DNA from 4 places in the Bradyrhizobium sp. UFLA01-814 genome. Region 2 is predicted to be linked to each of the others. Evidence: riboswitches for the same ligand, from Rfam matches in the RefSeq annotation. Region 2 holds a riboswitch; each other region holds the start of a gene.
What was found. Region 2 has a riboswitch for cobalamin ahead of PMN64_RS23415 (TonB-dependent receptor). Riboswitches for the same ligand answer to the same signal wherever they lie in the genome.
Positions count from the first base shown of each region.

Region 1: it holds a riboswitch for cobalamin, as region 2 does, so the genes downstream of both, PMN64_RS32375 (ribonucleoside-diphosphate reductase subunit alpha) here and PMN64_RS23415 (TonB-dependent receptor) in region 2, are expected to answer to the same signal.
Region 3: it holds a riboswitch for cobalamin, as region 2 does, so the genes downstream of both, PMN64_RS11650 (DUF1636 family protein) here and PMN64_RS23415 (TonB-dependent receptor) in region 2, are expected to answer to the same signal.
Region 4: it holds a riboswitch for cobalamin, as region 2 does, so the genes downstream of both, PMN64_RS01970 (TonB-dependent receptor) here and PMN64_RS23415 (TonB-dependent receptor) in region 2, are expected to answer to the same signal.

Region 1 covers NZ_JAQOSR010000141.1:20,768-24,700, reverse strand. The annotation lists gene PMN64_RS32380 (hypothetical protein) at 360-527, shown strand; cobalamin riboswitch at 1,430-1,652, shown strand; gene PMN64_RS32375 (ribonucleoside-diphosphate reductase subunit alpha) at 1,768-3,933, shown strand, end outside.
Region 2 covers NZ_JAQOSR010000079.1:34,400-38,332, reverse strand. The annotation lists gene PMN64_RS23425 (ABC transporter ATP-binding protein) at 1-628, opposite strand, end outside; gene PMN64_RS23420 (FecCD family ABC transporter permease) at 625-1,668, opposite strand; cobalamin riboswitch at 1,781-1,979, shown strand; gene PMN64_RS23415 (TonB-dependent receptor) at 2,088-3,933, shown strand, end outside.
Region 3 covers NZ_JAQOSR010000029.1:36,981-40,913, reverse strand. The annotation lists gene cobN (cobaltochelatase subunit CobN) at 1-414, opposite strand, end outside; gene cobW (cobalamin biosynthesis protein CobW) at 414-1,448, opposite strand; gene PMN64_RS11650 (DUF1636 family protein) at 1,445-1,819, opposite strand; cobalamin riboswitch at 1,913-2,128, opposite strand; gene cobO (cob(I)yrinic acid a,c-diamide adenosyltransferase) at 2,165-2,818, shown strand; gene PMN64_RS11640 (cobyric acid synthase) at 2,830-3,933, shown strand, end outside.
Region 4 covers NZ_JAQOSR010000004.1:3,500-7,432, reverse strand. The annotation lists gene PMN64_RS01970 (TonB-dependent receptor) at 1-1,301, opposite strand, end outside; cobalamin riboswitch at 1,407-1,603, opposite strand; gene PMN64_RS01965 (CobW family GTP-binding protein) at 1,839-2,768, opposite strand; gene PMN64_RS01960 (amidohydrolase family protein) at 2,770-3,933, opposite strand, start outside.

The sequences.
Region 1 (3,933 bases), on a different contig from region 2:
GTCTTTGCCGATACAGGCGCGGCGGACGATGACCTGACTTGATTCACAGTCTGGCTAAATAATTCATGATTCTCCTGTGTGCTGACGTCCCAAGTTTGGGACCCGCGCGAGAGGGCACCGTTTATCCGATTGGAATCCATGGGGCTCTCCTTGCTCTTGTAAGCGACAAAGCCTCTTGCCGATCGGCTCATCGCCTACCTAGGTTCGCGACCAAGCTCAGTTATGGCCAGCATTTGCGTCTGCAGACCACGTTCGAATGTAGGAAGGTTAGCTTTCGAGAAGCTGACGAGAAGCGCGGCACTGAGGTTTTGAATCGTTGAAATCGGCCTGATTTGGCTGAGGGGCTTGGATACCGGCGTATGTCGACGCTGAACGAGCTCGCACTGACGTCCTGGCGGCCGGTGCTGAAGCGGGCGCGCGGGCATTTGTTCAGCGGTGAGGTCGGCGGGCAGAGCATCTCCTGGTCGATTGGCACCAAGGGATTGGACGATAGAGACGCAAAGTCGGTAAGGCGACAAGCCCTGTGACATTGCTTTGTCCTCGTCCATCGCGGTAGCTATCGAACTCACCCGAGCCTATCCGGCTGAATGCTCCTGGGCGCACCTGCGCGTGCTCGGCGTTCGCATGGAGGCATGTGGCGGCACTCGCAAGAATAGCGCGGTGTCGGTATTGGCCATCAGCGGTAACGAATAGGAGAGGGCGCGTCGATGGCGCGCCCCGCTAGCCGAAGCTAGACTAGGCTATCACCAAGCACCCTGAGCCTCGATAAGCCAAGTGACCTTCAAGCTCGATCTGAACGCGATACCCATCAGTCCTTTCCTCGTCAGAGGCGAAGGTCGATCCCATATGCATGTCAGCGTGATTGTATCCGGAGTCATACGGGGCATTAAATGCTGAATTTCTCTCGAAATTTGCGCACAATCGATAGGCTAGGATTTTGCGCACCCTTCCTGGGGCTAGAGCCAACGCCGTCCTCGCGTATTTCAAGTGGACGGCGTTGGGCTGTTTGCTGCCGGTTTGGGTCTATGGGCGGGCGATCAGTGCGAGACGGTCATGGTGCCGCGCACCGGTTGGCCCTGGCGCCGCTACGGTGTGAAGGCTACCGCTCGCAAGATCGAATTTCCGTGTTTCAGGCGCTTGTTCATACTGCATGACCAGCCCGGTCGATGACGACCTGCCGAATTGCTGGCGTGAAAAACGGACAAGGGCGGCTTTCGCAGTCAAAGATTCGCCATTGCTCGAAAGACCTGGCTACCGGGGCGCCCGATACTCACGTTCGGGGAGAGCGTCCGCACGACCCGGTCGAGGTTTAGGCTGGATGGAAGCGGAGCGCCTTGAAGCTTCTCCCAGCCGCTACGAGCCTTGGGATGAGTTTTCGAAAATTTTGGAAAGGCCGTCTTGCGGTTGTTGACATTCCATTCCAAATCGCACCAGATATAGCCGTCACGGTCCACCATGTCTCAAGATTTGGTGGCTAAGAGGGAAGCCGGTGAACTACGGATCGATCCGTAAAAATCCGGCGCTGCCCCCGCAACTGTGAGCAGTGAGTTGCTCTCGCCCTGTTAAGTCACTGATGCCGCGAGGCATTGGGAAGACGAGGGAGCAACGGCGACCTGCGAGCCAGGAGACCTGCCGCGACACCAAACACGTCCACGGGCGGGGTGTCCCGGCGGTCGCTTGCACAGCCATGCCGGCGACGCTTGTCCGCCGGAATGACGCAGCGTCCTCTCGACATCCAGCCCCAACAAGCATCACGGGGTCTATACGATGTCACTCTCTCTCGATCGCGAAACAAAGCCAGCGCCACTCATCCAGTTGCGTCCAGAACCGCTCGCCGCGCCGGAAGCGTCGCCTCCGATGCAGGTGATCCGCCGTAACGGCACGGTGTCGAAATTCGACGCCAGCAAGATTTCGGTGGCTATGACCAAGGCGTTTCTGGCGGTCGAGGGACACACCGCGGCCGCCTCGCGCCGGGTGCATGAGATCGTCGAGCAACTCACTGCTGAGGTCGTCACCGCGCTGTCGCGGCGGATGAGCGAGGGCCGTACCTTCCACATCGAAGATGTGCAGGATCAGGTCGAGCTGGCGCTGATGCGCAGCGAGCACCACAAGGTGGCGCGCGCCTATGTGCTGTACCGAGAGGAGCGCACGAGGCAGCGCGCCGAGCAGGAGGCGGCGACGGCAAAGCCCGCGGCGGGACCCGCGGTCCAGGTCACGCTACGCGGCGGCACCAAGGTGCCGCTCGACCACGCGCGGCTGGCGCTGATCATCAACGAGGCCTGTGCCGGCCTTGACGGCGTCGACGCTGCGCCCGTCATCGCCGAGACGAAGCGCAACATCTATGACGGCATCGGCCAGGACGAGCTGGCGCTCGCTTCGGTGATGGCGGCCCGCACCCTCGTGGAACAGGAGCCGAACTACAGCTACGTCAGTGCCCGCCTGTTGCTCGACAAGCTGCGCACCGACGTGCTGACCAATGTGCTCGATGCGCCGACCAGCGCGTCGCAGGCCGACATGGCCACGCGCTATGCGGAGTACTTCCCGGCCTATATCAAGACCGGCATCACGTCCGAACTGCTTGACGCCGAGCTCGGCCGTTTTGACCTCGCGCGTCTTGCCGCGGCGCTGAAACCGGAACGCGATCTGTCGTTCCAGTTCCTGGGCCTGCAGACGCTGTACGACCGCTATTTCCTGCATGTCCGCGGCAACCGCATCGAGCTGCCGCAGGCCTTCTTCATGCGTGTCGCCATGGGGCTTGCGCTGCGCGAGATCGATCGCGAGGCTCGCGCGATCGAGTTCTACGATTTGCTGTCGTCGTTCGACTTCATGGCCTCCACGCCGACGCTGTTCAACTCCGGCACGCTGCGGCCGCAGCTGTCCTCCTGTTTTCTAACCACCGTGGCCGATGACCTCGATGGCATCTTCAAGTCGATCAAGGATAACGCGCTGCTTGCCAAATATTCCGGCGGGCTCGGCAATGACTGGACGCGGGTCCGCGGTCTCGGCGCCCATATCAAGGGCACCAATGGCGAGAGCCAAGGCGTGGTTCCGTTCCTGAAAGTGGCCAACGACACCGCGATTGCCGTGAACCAGGGGGGAAAGCGCAAAGGCGCGGTCTGCGCCTATCTCGAAACCTGGCACGTCGACATCGAGGAATTCCTCGATTTGCGCAAGAACACGGGTGACGACCGCCGCCGTACCCATGACATGAATACCGCCAATTGGGTCCCCGATCTGTTCATGCAGCGCGTCGAGGCCGATGGCGAATGGACGCTGTTCTCGCCGGACGAGACGCCGGATCTGCACCATCTCTATGGTAAGCCATTTGCCGAGCGGTACTCCTATTACGAGGCCAAGGCAGCGCGCGGCGAAATGCGCCTGTTCAAGCAGATCCGCGCCGTCGACCTCTGGCGCAAGATGCTGACCATGCTGTTCGAGACCGGTCATCCCTGGATCACCTTCAAGGATCCATGCAATTTGCGCTCGCCGCAGCGCCATGCCGGTGTGATCCATTCCTCGAACCTCTGCACCGAGATCACGCTGAACACATCCGACGACGAAACCGCCGTGTGCAATCTCGGTTCGATCAACCTCGCCAACCACGTCCAGGACGGTCGGCTCGACGGTGTCAGGCTGAAAAAGACGGTGACGACGGCGATGCGGATGCTCGACAACGTTATCGACATCAATTTCTACACCATCCCGGAAGCACGCTGCTCCAATCTGCGGCATCGCCCGGTCGGGCTCGGCCTGATGGGGTTCCAGGACGCGCTACACATGCTGCGCATTGCGGTAGCGTCCGATGCCGCCGTGGCCTTCGCCGACACCAGCATGGAGGCGATCTCATATCATGCCATTTCGGCCTCTAGCGATCTCGCCGCCGAGCGCGGAAGCTATCCGTCCTTCGAGGGCTCTCTGTGGAGCCAGGGCATC
Region 2 (3,933 bases):
GCACATGATCGGCAAAGCGCGCCGCGAGCCCGAGATCGTGCGTCACCACGATCACCAGCACGCCGGTGTCGGCGACATTGCGCAGCTTCTGCATCACGTCGATCTGGTGGCGCGGATCGAGCGAAGCGGTCGGCTCGTCGGCGAGGATCACCGGCGCCTCCACCGCGAGCACCCGGGCCAGCGCGACGCGGCTGCGCTCGCCGCCGGAGAGTTCGGTGACGCGACGATCGCTGAATTCAGTGACGTCGACCGCCTGCATCGCCCGCAGCACCGCCTCCATATCCGTCGGCGACAGCCGCGCCGGATCGGTCGCGCCGTGCGGATAGCGGCCGAGCGCGACAATGTCGCGCGCCGGCAGCGGCCAGTGCATCATGTGCCCCTGCGGCAGATAGGCAAAGCGCTTCGCACGCTCGCGCAGCGGCAGCGACGCCAGCGGATCGCCGCCGATCCGGATCTCGCCGTTGGAGGGAATCAGCCCGGCCAGTGCACGCAGCAGCGTGGTCTTGCCGGCGCCGTTCGGCCCGACCAGCGCGACCAGATGGCCCGATGGCAGCGACAGCGAGACATCGTGCAGCACCTTGCGGCTGCCGAGCGAGGCATTGAGCGCGGCGGCGGAGAGCAGCGTCATGCCACGCCTCCGCCGAGCGCGCGGCGTTCGCGCATGATGAGGTAAAGGAAGAACGGCACGCCGATGATCGAGGTCAGCACGCCGACCTTGATGTCCGATGTCGAGGGGATGATGCGTACCGCGATATCGGCGGCGAGCAGCAGCGCCGAGCCGGTGAGCGCGCTCGGCACCAAGAGCCGCGCCGGATCGTGACCGATCAGCGGACGCATCAGATGCGGCGCGACGAGGCCGATGAAACCGATCGTGCCGGTGACCGCGACCGCGCCGCCGACGCCGAGCGCCACGCCCGTGATGACGAAGAGCCGCAACCGTCCGACATCGACGCCGAGGCTCTGCGCCGCCTCCTCGCCAAGCGTCAGCGCGCGGAAGGCGCTCGCCTGGCTGAGCAGGATGGCGGCACCCGCGATGATGAAAGGCAGCGCCAGCGCCACGTGCTGGAAGCTGCGGTCCTCCAGCGAGCCGAGCAGCCAGAACGCGATCTCCAGCACCACGAACGGATTGCTCGAGAGGTTCATCACCAGCGCCGTCGCCGCTCCGGCAAAGCTCGAGATCGCGAGCCCCGCAAGGATCAAGATCAAGAGCCCGGCATTGCGGCCGGCGATCGCAAGCAGCGCGAACACGGAGCCGAAGGCGGCGATGATCGCCACCACCGGCAGCGCGTAGGAGCGCACATCGGCGAGGCCCAGCGCAATCACCAGCACCGCGCCGAAGGCCGCCGATTGCGGCGCGCCGAACAGCGACGGTGAGGCCAGCGGATTGCGCAGTAGCCCTTGCAGCGCAGCACCTGACAGCCCGAGAATACCGCCGATCGCGAATGCCAGGATGGTGCGCGGCAGGCGGATCTCGCGCACGATCACCTGCGCCAGATCGCTGCCGCCGCCGAACAGCGCCTCGATCACCGCAGGCGGCGACAGCCGCACCGGCCCGATGCCGAGCGAGATCAGCAGCAGCAGGACCACGAGCGCGAGCAGCGCCGCGGTGGCGCCCCACCGGCGTCGCGCCGCGACCTCGGCCGCCAAGGCAAAATCCTGCACGCTCATCGGATCCATGCTCTTACAGCGATCGCCGTGGCAGACAAGCGACACTCGACAAAAACCGTGGTCGCCCGGCCGCCGCCCGACTTCCGCCGGATTGACTTTGCTGCCCGGCCGAACCCTAGATGACCATGACGGTTCTTTCATGAGATGAAAAGGGAATGCGGTACGGGGAAACTTCCCCAACGCCGCGGCTGCCCCCGCAACTGTATGCGGTGAATCCTTCGTCACAGGCCACTGGGAATCTCGGTCCTGGGAAGGCGACGAAGGGTAACGACCCGCGAGCCAGGAGACCTGCCGTCAGCCGTGGTCACACGCGAGGATGCCGGTCGGGGAGTACAGGCATGAGCTTCACCTGATGCCGTGAGCACGATGGTGAGACTGGTTCGCGGTGACGTGCCACTGACGTTGCCGAGGCCTCGCTTATGTTCTCCGTTCCTTTCGATCGGCGGCACCGCGCGCTTCTGCTCGCGTCGACGATGATCGCGCCGGCAATCCTTGTCCCCGCCGCGCGGGCGCAGCAGGCGCCCGCTCCCGATCAGCTGCCGGCGATCGAAGTCACCAAGCCGGGCGACCAGAACGTCACGCGCGCCAGGCCGGCCGCTGACGAAGCGCCGGCGCCGCGCCGCCCGGCGCCGGGCACCACGCAGAGTAACAATACGGGCAGCGGCAGCGGATCGGGCACGACAGCGACCGGCGTGGCCACCGGAACGGGTGGCACCGGCGGCGGCCGCCAGTTCGCCGGCATTGTCGGCTCCTCCTCGGCCGTGATCACCGCCGACGACATCGCGCATTCGCCGGTGCAGTCGCTGCCGGAGATTCTTGCGCAGGTGCCGGGCGTGCAGCTGCAAACGCCCTATGGCGGGCCGAATGGCGCCAAGACCTCGGTCGACCTGCGCGGCTTCGGCGCATTCGCAACCGACAACACGCTGTTCCTGCTCAACGGCCGCCGCCTTAACGACGTCGACAAGGCCGGCTTCGACCTCACCACGATCCCGCTCGATTCCATCGAGCGCATCGAGATCACGCGCGGCAACAGCGGCGCCGTGCTCTACGGCGACAACGCCGTGGGCGGCGTGGTCAACATCATCACCAAGACCGGCGTCGGTGGCCCGCCGACGACGATGCGGGCCGAGGCCGGAATTGGCTCGTTCAACACCCGCATGGCCGCGGTCTCCGCGGCGCTCAATTCCGGACCGTGGTCCACCTCGTTCTACGGCAACGGCATCAAGTCCGACGGCTACCGCGTCAACAATGCGCTCGACCAGCGCAACGCGGTCGGCAACATCAACTACACCACGCCTGATCTCACCGCCTTCCTCACCGTCACCGGCAGCGACCAGAGGCTCGGCCTGCCCGGCGGACGGCTGGTCGATCCGTCGATCGGCGTCAACGAGCTGCTCACCGATCGCCGCGGCGCCGCGACGCCCTTCGACTATGCCAACCAGCAAACCGCCAGCGTCACCACCGGCTTCACCAAGACGCTGATCAACGGCGTCGACCTGATCGTCGACGGCGGCTGGCGGCAGCGCGAGACGCAGAGCGGCTTCTTCGGCAAGGTACCGACCATCAGCTTCGCTTCGACATACAATGACGCTGCGCTGCAGACCTGGTCGCTCACGCCGCGGCTCAGCGTCAAGAATGTGATGCTGGGGATGCAGTCGACGATCCTGACCGGCATCGACTATTACGATTCGACCTTCCGCGAGGCGCGCGGCGCCTATCAGGGCGTCGACCCGTTCCACGTCTACAATATCGAGCAGCAGTCCGTGGCCGGCTACTGGCAGCACACGATCGGTGTGCTGCCGACGACCGACTTCTCCTACGGCGCGCGCGTGCAGAACACCAGCGTCTCGGCGCGCGATCGCTACGACCCGAACGCGCCGTTCGCGTTCGACGCGCAGGCGGCACCGCTCGACAGCAACGAGACGCAATACGCGCTGCATGTCGGTGTCGAGCATCGCCTGACCGACACCTTCTCGGTGTTCGGCCGCGCGGCACGCGCATTCCGCACGCCTGATGTCGACGAACGCGTCGCGTCGGGTCCGTCATTCGACCCGCTGACCTTCGCCCCGATCCCGCAGACCTTCCAGCTCAAGACCCAGACCTCGCAGGATGTCGAGGGCGGCTTTCGCGTCAGGACCAACCGCTTCCAGGTCCAGACCAGCGTCTATCTGATGGATCTCGACAACGAGATCCATTTCAACCCGGTGCTGTTCTTCAACACCAACCTCGACCCCACCCGCCGCTATGGCTCGGAGACCAGCGCTG
Region 3 (3,933 bases), on a different contig from region 2:
GAGACGGCGCAGCGTCGAGACCGGCAAGGTCGAGAATTCATCCAGCCGCAGATCGTCGCGGCCATCGGCCGGCAGCACCACCAGGGCGATGCCGCGCTCCTTCGCCAGCCGATGCACCGCGGCCAGCCCGTACGACCAATAGGGCTCGCCGCCGATCAGCCGCACCAGAATGCCGCGGGCGTGCGAGAGCGTCCGCTCGATATAGGTATCCACCGACAGCGGATGGCGCAGCTCCGCGAGATTGCCGAGCCGCAGCGACGGCAACGCAGCGCGGCCGCGCCGCCAGCCGGCCGCGAAGGCAGCAAGATCGCTGTCGGAAAACGACAACACCACGAGATCGGCCGGATCCTGGCCGAGGTCCCTTGGCGTCGCGGTCTCCTCAAGGCCGCGGCTCTCGCGGAAGACGACGTGCATCAGACACCAAGCCGTGCCCTGATCGCGGCTTCGTCGATGTCGGCATGTTCGCCGATCACGACGAGCTTCGACTGCCGCACCCGTGCGCCCCAGGGCATGTCGAACTGATGCCGCACCCGCTCGCCGACCGATTGCACCAGCAGCCGCATCGGCTTGCCCTCGACCGCGATGTAGCCCTTGGCGCGCAGCACGTTCTGCTCGCGCGCCAGTCCCTTGATCGAGGCGATCAGCGCGTCGACATCCGAAACCTCCGGAAGATCGATCACGACGGAATTGAAATCGTCGTGCTCGTGTTCCTCCTCGCCATCGTGATGCGACGGCCGCGACGCGAGATCGTTTTCCGCCGCCGCCTCGAGCCCGAGGATCACGCGCGCGTCGATCGTGCCGTCGACGACGGGCAGCATCGGCACCTCGCGCGGCATCTCGGCCGCAATCACCTCTTTCGCTGCCTTGATCCCCTCCGCCCCGGCAAGGTCGGCCTTGGTCAGCAGCACGAGATCGGCACAGGCGATCTGGTCCTCGAACACTTCCGACAGCGGCGTCTCGTGGTCGAGATTCTCATCGGCCGCGCGCTGCGCATCCACCGCCGCCGGATCAGGCGCAAAACGGCCGGCGGCGACAGCCTCGGCGTCGGCCAGTGCGATCACGCCGTCGACCGTGATCCGCGAGCGGATCTCCGGCCAGTCGAACGCTTTCAGCAGCGGCTTCGGCAGCGCGAGCCCTGAGGTCTCGATCACGATGTGATCGGGCTTCACGTTCCGCGCCAGCAACTGCTCCATCGCCGGGATGAAATCATCGGCGACGGTGCAGCAGATGCAGCCATTGGCGAGCTCGACGATGTTCTCGGCCGGACAATTGGCGTCGGCGCACGACTTCAGGATGTCGCCGTCGACGCCTTCGCTGCCGAATTCGTTGACCAGCACCGCGAGCTTCTTGCCGTTGGCATTGCGGATCAGATGCTGGATCAGCGTCGTCTTGCCGGAGCCGAGAAAGCCGGTCACGACGGTGACCGGAATTTTGGCGAGCGTGGTCATTCTGCGGCCTCCGGCACGACGGGAAGAGGTGGAATGCGGGCGAGCGATTGCTTGCGGAAGATTTCCGGACGGCTGCGCCACGGCACGATGCCGTCAGGCGCCGCCGCATAGGCCGACGCACCGGCGATCACATCCGCGGCATTGTCAGCGGACAGTCGGCCGTAGACATAGGACCATCGCCCCGGCGCGCTGAGCGCGACCGAGCAACCCTGGCTGCAGGCCGACAGGCATGCGACGGGAACCAGATTGACGTCATCGGGCACGCCAGCCTCAACGAGCGCGGCATGCAGGCGCGCACCGGGCGCGAGCTCGCCTTCCGCCGGCGTCTGGCCGGCGCGGCAAGTGATGCAGACATGAAGTGTAACGCTCATCGCCCTTCCTGGATTGACAGCGGGAAGCGATGAGGCACACGAACCGATTTTGGACAGGTTCGTTCCCCGTCGCGGAACACCCCGTCCGCCGGTCTCACAACATGCTGCGTTGGCAGGTCTCCCGGCTTGCGGAGCAGGTTTTACCCTTCGATGCCCACCTTCCCGACTCCGTAGGGAATCAGTGGCTTGGGCATCTCTCCGGTCACGGTCGCGGGGGCGGCTGCGCTTCGGGCGAACCTTGCGGTCATAGCCCTATCGCATTCCCTCTTCGCCTGTCGTAGGACAGGAACCAACGCAGACCCACCATTCGTCCAAGCCTCGCACTTGTCAAGCCGAAGGAACGTGATGACTTCTGATGGAAACGAAGCTGAAGACGGCGCCGTCGGCACCGATTCTTCGCTGGATGCGCGCCATGCGGACAAGATGGCGAAAAAGAAGGCCGCCCGCGACCGCATCATGGCGACCAAGAGCGGCGAAAAGGGCCTGATCATCGTTCATACCGGCGCCGGCAAAGGAAAATCGTCCTCCGCGTTCGGCATGATCGTGCGCTGTGTGGCGCACGGCTTTCCCTGCGCCGTGGTGCAGTTCATCAAGGGCGCCTGGGATACCGGCGAGCGCCGCCTGCTCACCGGGCATTTCGGCGATCTCTGTCAATTCCACGCGATGGGCGAAGGCTTTACCTGGGAGACGCAGGATCGCGCCCGCGACATCGCGGCAGCGCAAGCCGGCTGGGAAAAGGCCAAGCAGCTGATCGCAGACCCGAGCCTGCGCATGGTCGTGCTCGACGAGATCAACATCGCGCTACGCTACGATTACCTCGCGATCGCCGATGTCGTCGACTTCCTGACCACGTCGAAGCCGCCGATGACCCATGTCGTGCTCACCGGGCGCAATGCCAAGGAGGAATTGATCGAGATTGCCGACCTCGTCACCGAGATGACGCTGGTGAAACATCCGTTCCGCTCCGGCATCAAGGCACAGCCGGGCGTCGAGTTCTGACAGACAGCACCATGGCGCGCGCATTGATGATCCAGGGAGCCGGCTCGGACGTGGGCAAATCGCTGATCGTCGCCGGCCTCGCGCGCGCCGCCAGACGACGCGGCCTGCGCGTGCTGCCGTTCAAACCGCAGAACATGTCGAACAACGCCGCCGTGACCGTCGACGGCGGCGAGATCGGACGTGCGCAGGCGTTGCAGGCGCTGGCCGCCGGCGTCGAGCCGCACACCGACATGAACCCGGTGCTGCTCAAGCCCGAGACCGATGTCGGCGCCCAGATCATCGTGCACGGCAAACGGATCGCGACCGCACGCGCGCGCGAATATGCCGGCATGAAACCATCATTGATGGGCGCGGTGCTGAAGAGTTTTGCACGCCTGAAGGCGCGCGCCGATCTGGTGCTGGTCGAGGGCGCCGGCAGCCCCGCCGAGGTCAACTTACGCAAAGCCGACATCGCCAATATGGGCTTTGCACGCCGGGCTGACGTGCCCGTAGTGCTGGTCGGCGACATCGACCGTGGCGGCGTGATCGCTCAGCTCGTCGGCATCAAGACGGTGATCGCCCCTGACGATGCCGCGATGATCCGGGGCTTTGTCATCAACAAATTCCGCGGCGATCCGACATTGTTCGATGACGGCTACCGGCTGATCGAAGAGCGCACGGCGTGGCGCGGCTTTGGCGTGCTGCCCTGGTTCGTCCGCGCCGGCGAGCTTCCGGCGGAAGATGCGCTCGGGCTCGGCGAGGCGCGCAAGCCCGGTCAGTGCAAGATCGCGTTCCTTGCGTTGTCGCGGATCGCCAATTTCGACGACCTCGATCCCCTGAAGCTCGAGCCCGGCGTCGATCTCGTGATGGTACGTCCGGGCGAAGCCATCCCGGGTGATGCAAAGCTCGTCATCCTGCCCGGCTCGAAATCGACCCGCGGCGACCTCGCCTTCCTGCGCGCGCAGGGCTGGGACATCGATCTCCTCGCGCATCATCGCCGCGGCGGCCATGTCCTCGGCCTGTGCGGCGGCTACCAGATGCTCGGGCACACCGTCGCCGATCCCGATGGGATCGAGGGGCCCGCCGGCGAAACGCGCGGCCTCGGGCTGCTCGATGTCACGACCACGATGACCGAA
Region 4 (3,933 bases), on a different contig from region 2:
TTGTTGGTATGGGTGAAGTCGATCCGGTTGACGTCGAACCCGGCGACGAACTGGTTCGCAAGTCCGAACACGTGACCGCTGAAGGTCGTATCCATCCGGTTGCCGAGCTGCTTCTGGTCGTGGAAGATCTCGATATAGCTCGTGCGATCGATCAGTTGGGTCTTCGGATTCCAGGTGTAGTTCTCGATGTCACGCCAGTGCCGCTCGCTGGTCAGGTAATACAGCGTGTTGTTGACCTTGATGCCGTCGGCGACGTCCCACTCGGTCTTGAACCGGGTCCAGCTGTCCTGATAGCGGATCGCGCTGTCCAATGCGTTGTAGTTCTTGAAGCGCAGCGCGTCCTGGATCGAGCCGTTGATCAGCGGCGTGCCGAAATAGCGTGACGGGCTGCGGTCGCCGTAGTCCTCCGACAGCGTGAAGGCGAGATTGTCCGACGCCTGCACCCGCACGGCCGCGGAGACCACCGCATTCGAGGTCTTGTCGCGATCGACCCAGCCGTCCGACATGTTGCCGGTGGCGTTGACGCGGTACGACACATTGGGATTGATCGGACCGGTGCTGTCCACCGAGAGCCGCCGGGTCATGTTGCTGTCGAGCGAGACCTCGGCCTCGTTATAGGGCGTGCTCTGCGGCTTCTTCGGGATCACATTGATGACGCCGCCGATCGCGCCTTCGCCGTAAAGCACCGAGGCCGGGCCGCGCAGCACTTCGATACGTTGAGTCGACCAGGTGTCGTAGGGAAACGTCAGCGTGCCGGAGCCGATATAGAAGCGCGTGCCGTCGTACAGCGTCATCACCGAGTTGCTGCCGGCAAAGCCGCGGGTGCTGAACGACAGGCCGCCATTGCCGGGCGCCGGCGTTGCGATGAAGCCGGCCGCGTCCTGGGTGACGGCATCGACCACATTATGCTGGCCGCGCTCAGCGATGGTCTGCGCCGTGATGATCTCGACGCTGGCGGGCGTCTGCAGCGGCGTCAGATTGAGACGACTACCGGTGCCGCCCTGCGTGGTGGCATTGAGCGTCGGCGATACCGCCCCCGATACGCCTGACGCCGCGGCGCGCGGCGTGTTGCCGGCTGGTGCGGCCGTCGCGGGCCTCGGCCGTGGCCGCGCCGCGGCGGCCATGTCACGGCTGCGCGCCGCAGGCTTCGGCCTTGCCGCAGCGGAAGGCGCGACCTCGATCGGATCGAGCCTGGTTGGTGGCGGTGTTTGTGCCGAGCCTTCGGCCGGCAGCAGCAGCGATGACAGGGAGCAGACGAGACCGAGGCGCCATTTGCGCGCAACGGGAGAGGACGGAGACATGAAAGGACTCGCGGTAACGTGGCACGTCACCGCGAACGCGGACTGGCGCATTGCCCAAAAGGCAGTGCTCCGATCCCACCAGGACGCCCCCGCCCGATGTGCTCGCGTGTGACCACGACTGACGGCAGGTCTCCTGGCTCACGGGTCATCGCCTGTCGACGCCTTCCCGGGCCTGATAGCCCAGTGGCAAATTGACGAAAGGCTCGCCGTTTACAGTTGCGGGGACAGCTGCGGCATTGGGGTTACCCTCGCACCGCATTCCCTTTTGATCCCCGAAGGGAACCGTCGGCAAAAACGATAGGTGGTGCCGGCAAGGCTGTCAATTCGATGCGATTGTCGCACACATGCTTTGCGAGATGCTGCTGCGGCGACGACACAGCGACATCTGCTGCGGCTGACGCGGAGCTCCCTCTAATCCCGTCATCCTGAGGAGCCGCGCAGCGGCGTCTCGAAGGATCGACGGCCACCAGCGGGGCCGTGCACCCTTCGAGGCTCGCTTCGCTCGCACCTCAGGATGACGGGAAACGTAGGTTCGCATCACTTGGCTTCGACACATCCCTGCATCACGTCATCAATCTCCGCCCGCGACAGAACACCCATCTCAGCGATGAACACGATTCGCGTGCATGGCACGCCGGGTACCGGCACGCCGCCCGTGGCCAAGGTCGCGCGGCCGCCGGCCAATTGAAACACCGTCAGCCGGCCGGGCTGCTCCACCGTCTCGAACAATCCCTTCGCCCGCGCCAGCTTCGGCGCCAGCTTGCCGATCGCCTGCTGCAAGCGCGGCAGCAGCACCGGCCGCTCCGAGGTCCAGCTCAGCGTCTCGAACCGGTCGGACGCCGGCCGTCGCGGCGCGGTCTCGCGCGGCGCCGGCAGGTGATCGAGATCCGCCGGAAACAGCAGCGCGGCCGGCACCTCGCCATGCAACGCATCGACCACCACGGCCGCCGGACGCACCGCGCGCACGGCGTCGCGGATCGCGGCGCACGCGGCGGCATCGGCCAGATCGACCTTGCTCAGCGCCACCACGTCCGCCGCCCGCAGCTGCGAGCGGAGCAGCGCATCGTTCAGCATCGCCGCAGGCTGCGTCGCGTCGACCACGCACAGCACGGTCTCCAGCGGCGCCTCCTTCCAGATCACGGGATCCATCAGGTTGCGCACGATGTCGGCGGGATCGGCGATCCCGCTGGTCTCGATCACGATGAATTCGGAACGCGGATCACGCCGCAGCAGCGTGGCGAGCGTGCGCAGCAGGTCGCCCTCCAGCGTGCAGCAGATGCAGCCATTGCTCAGGCTGACCACGCCGTCGCCGGCGCCCGCGATCAGTTCCGCGTCGATATTGATCGCACCGAAATCGTTGACCACAGCGGCGATGCGCCGCCCTTGCGCATGCGCCAGCAGATGGTTGACGACCGTGGTCTTGCCCGCCCCGAGGAAGCCCGCGACCAGCAGGATCGGGACCGGCACTTCAGCCTCCGGTGACGGGCCGGCGCACCGGCCGGCCGGGACGCGCCGCGACATCGAGCACCCCATCGCTGATCAGCGGCTGGCCGCTGACCACGAGATGCCGCACGCCCTCCGCCGGACGATTCATCGCGGAGAAGGTCGCGCGGTCGCTCAGCGTCTCGAAGTCGAACACCACGACATCGGCGTCGGCGCCGACCTGCAGCCTGCCCTTGGCCCGCATCGCCGGCGTGCTCGCCGACAGGATCTCGGCCGGGATCAGCGCGCATTTGCGGATGCCCTCAAGCAGCGACACCTTCTTGCGCTCGCGCACCCATTCGCGGATGAAGCGGGTGAAGCAGCCCGCCGAGCGCGGATGCGAGGTGGCATCGTCGGGCAGCGGCCAGGCGTCGCCGGTGTAGGGGCGGCCGTCGGACAGCGTCCACGGCATCGCGTCGGAGGCGATCGCGCCGCCCGGATACAGCACCGCCATGTCGAGCAGATCGCGATGATGCGCGTTGTTCTCGATGTCGAGCACGTGCCACAGCACCAAGGTCGAGGGCTCTTCGGCCTGTGCCGCCAGCAGTTCCTCGCGGCTGCCGAAACGGTGACCGTCGGTCACGCGCTGCACCGAATCATAACCGAGGCCGTTGCGCTCCTCGAATTTCGGATCGCTGAAGAAGGTCGCCGCCAGCACGGTCGAGCCGGTGCCGTAGGGATAGGCCTCCACCGTGATCGGCAGGCCCTGCGCCTGCGCCTTCGCGATCAGCGCAACACAGCGTTCGATATCCGTCTTGCTCGACGAGTTGAAATGGCAGATGTGCATATGCGCGCCGGTGGCGCCGGCATAGCCGATCAGGCGGATATAGGCTTCCGCCGCGCTCTCGGGATCGATCCGCGACATGTAGGCGACGTGGGTGAAGGTCGGCACTGCATGGTCCGCCGCGAGCTGGCACACCGCGGTCAATTCCTGCACGCCGGCGCCCGGCGCATAGGCGTTGAGAATGCCGATGCCGATACCGCCCTCGTTCAGGCCGATGGCGAGGCGGTCGAGGATGCCGCCGACCTCGCCTTCGGTCGCGACGTTTTCGATCCAGCGGCGATCGCGCATCGCGGCCCCAAACGATTCCAGCGAGCTTTCCGAATTCGAACCGGTCATCGCACCGATGCGCGCGAAGGCCCAGTTGGC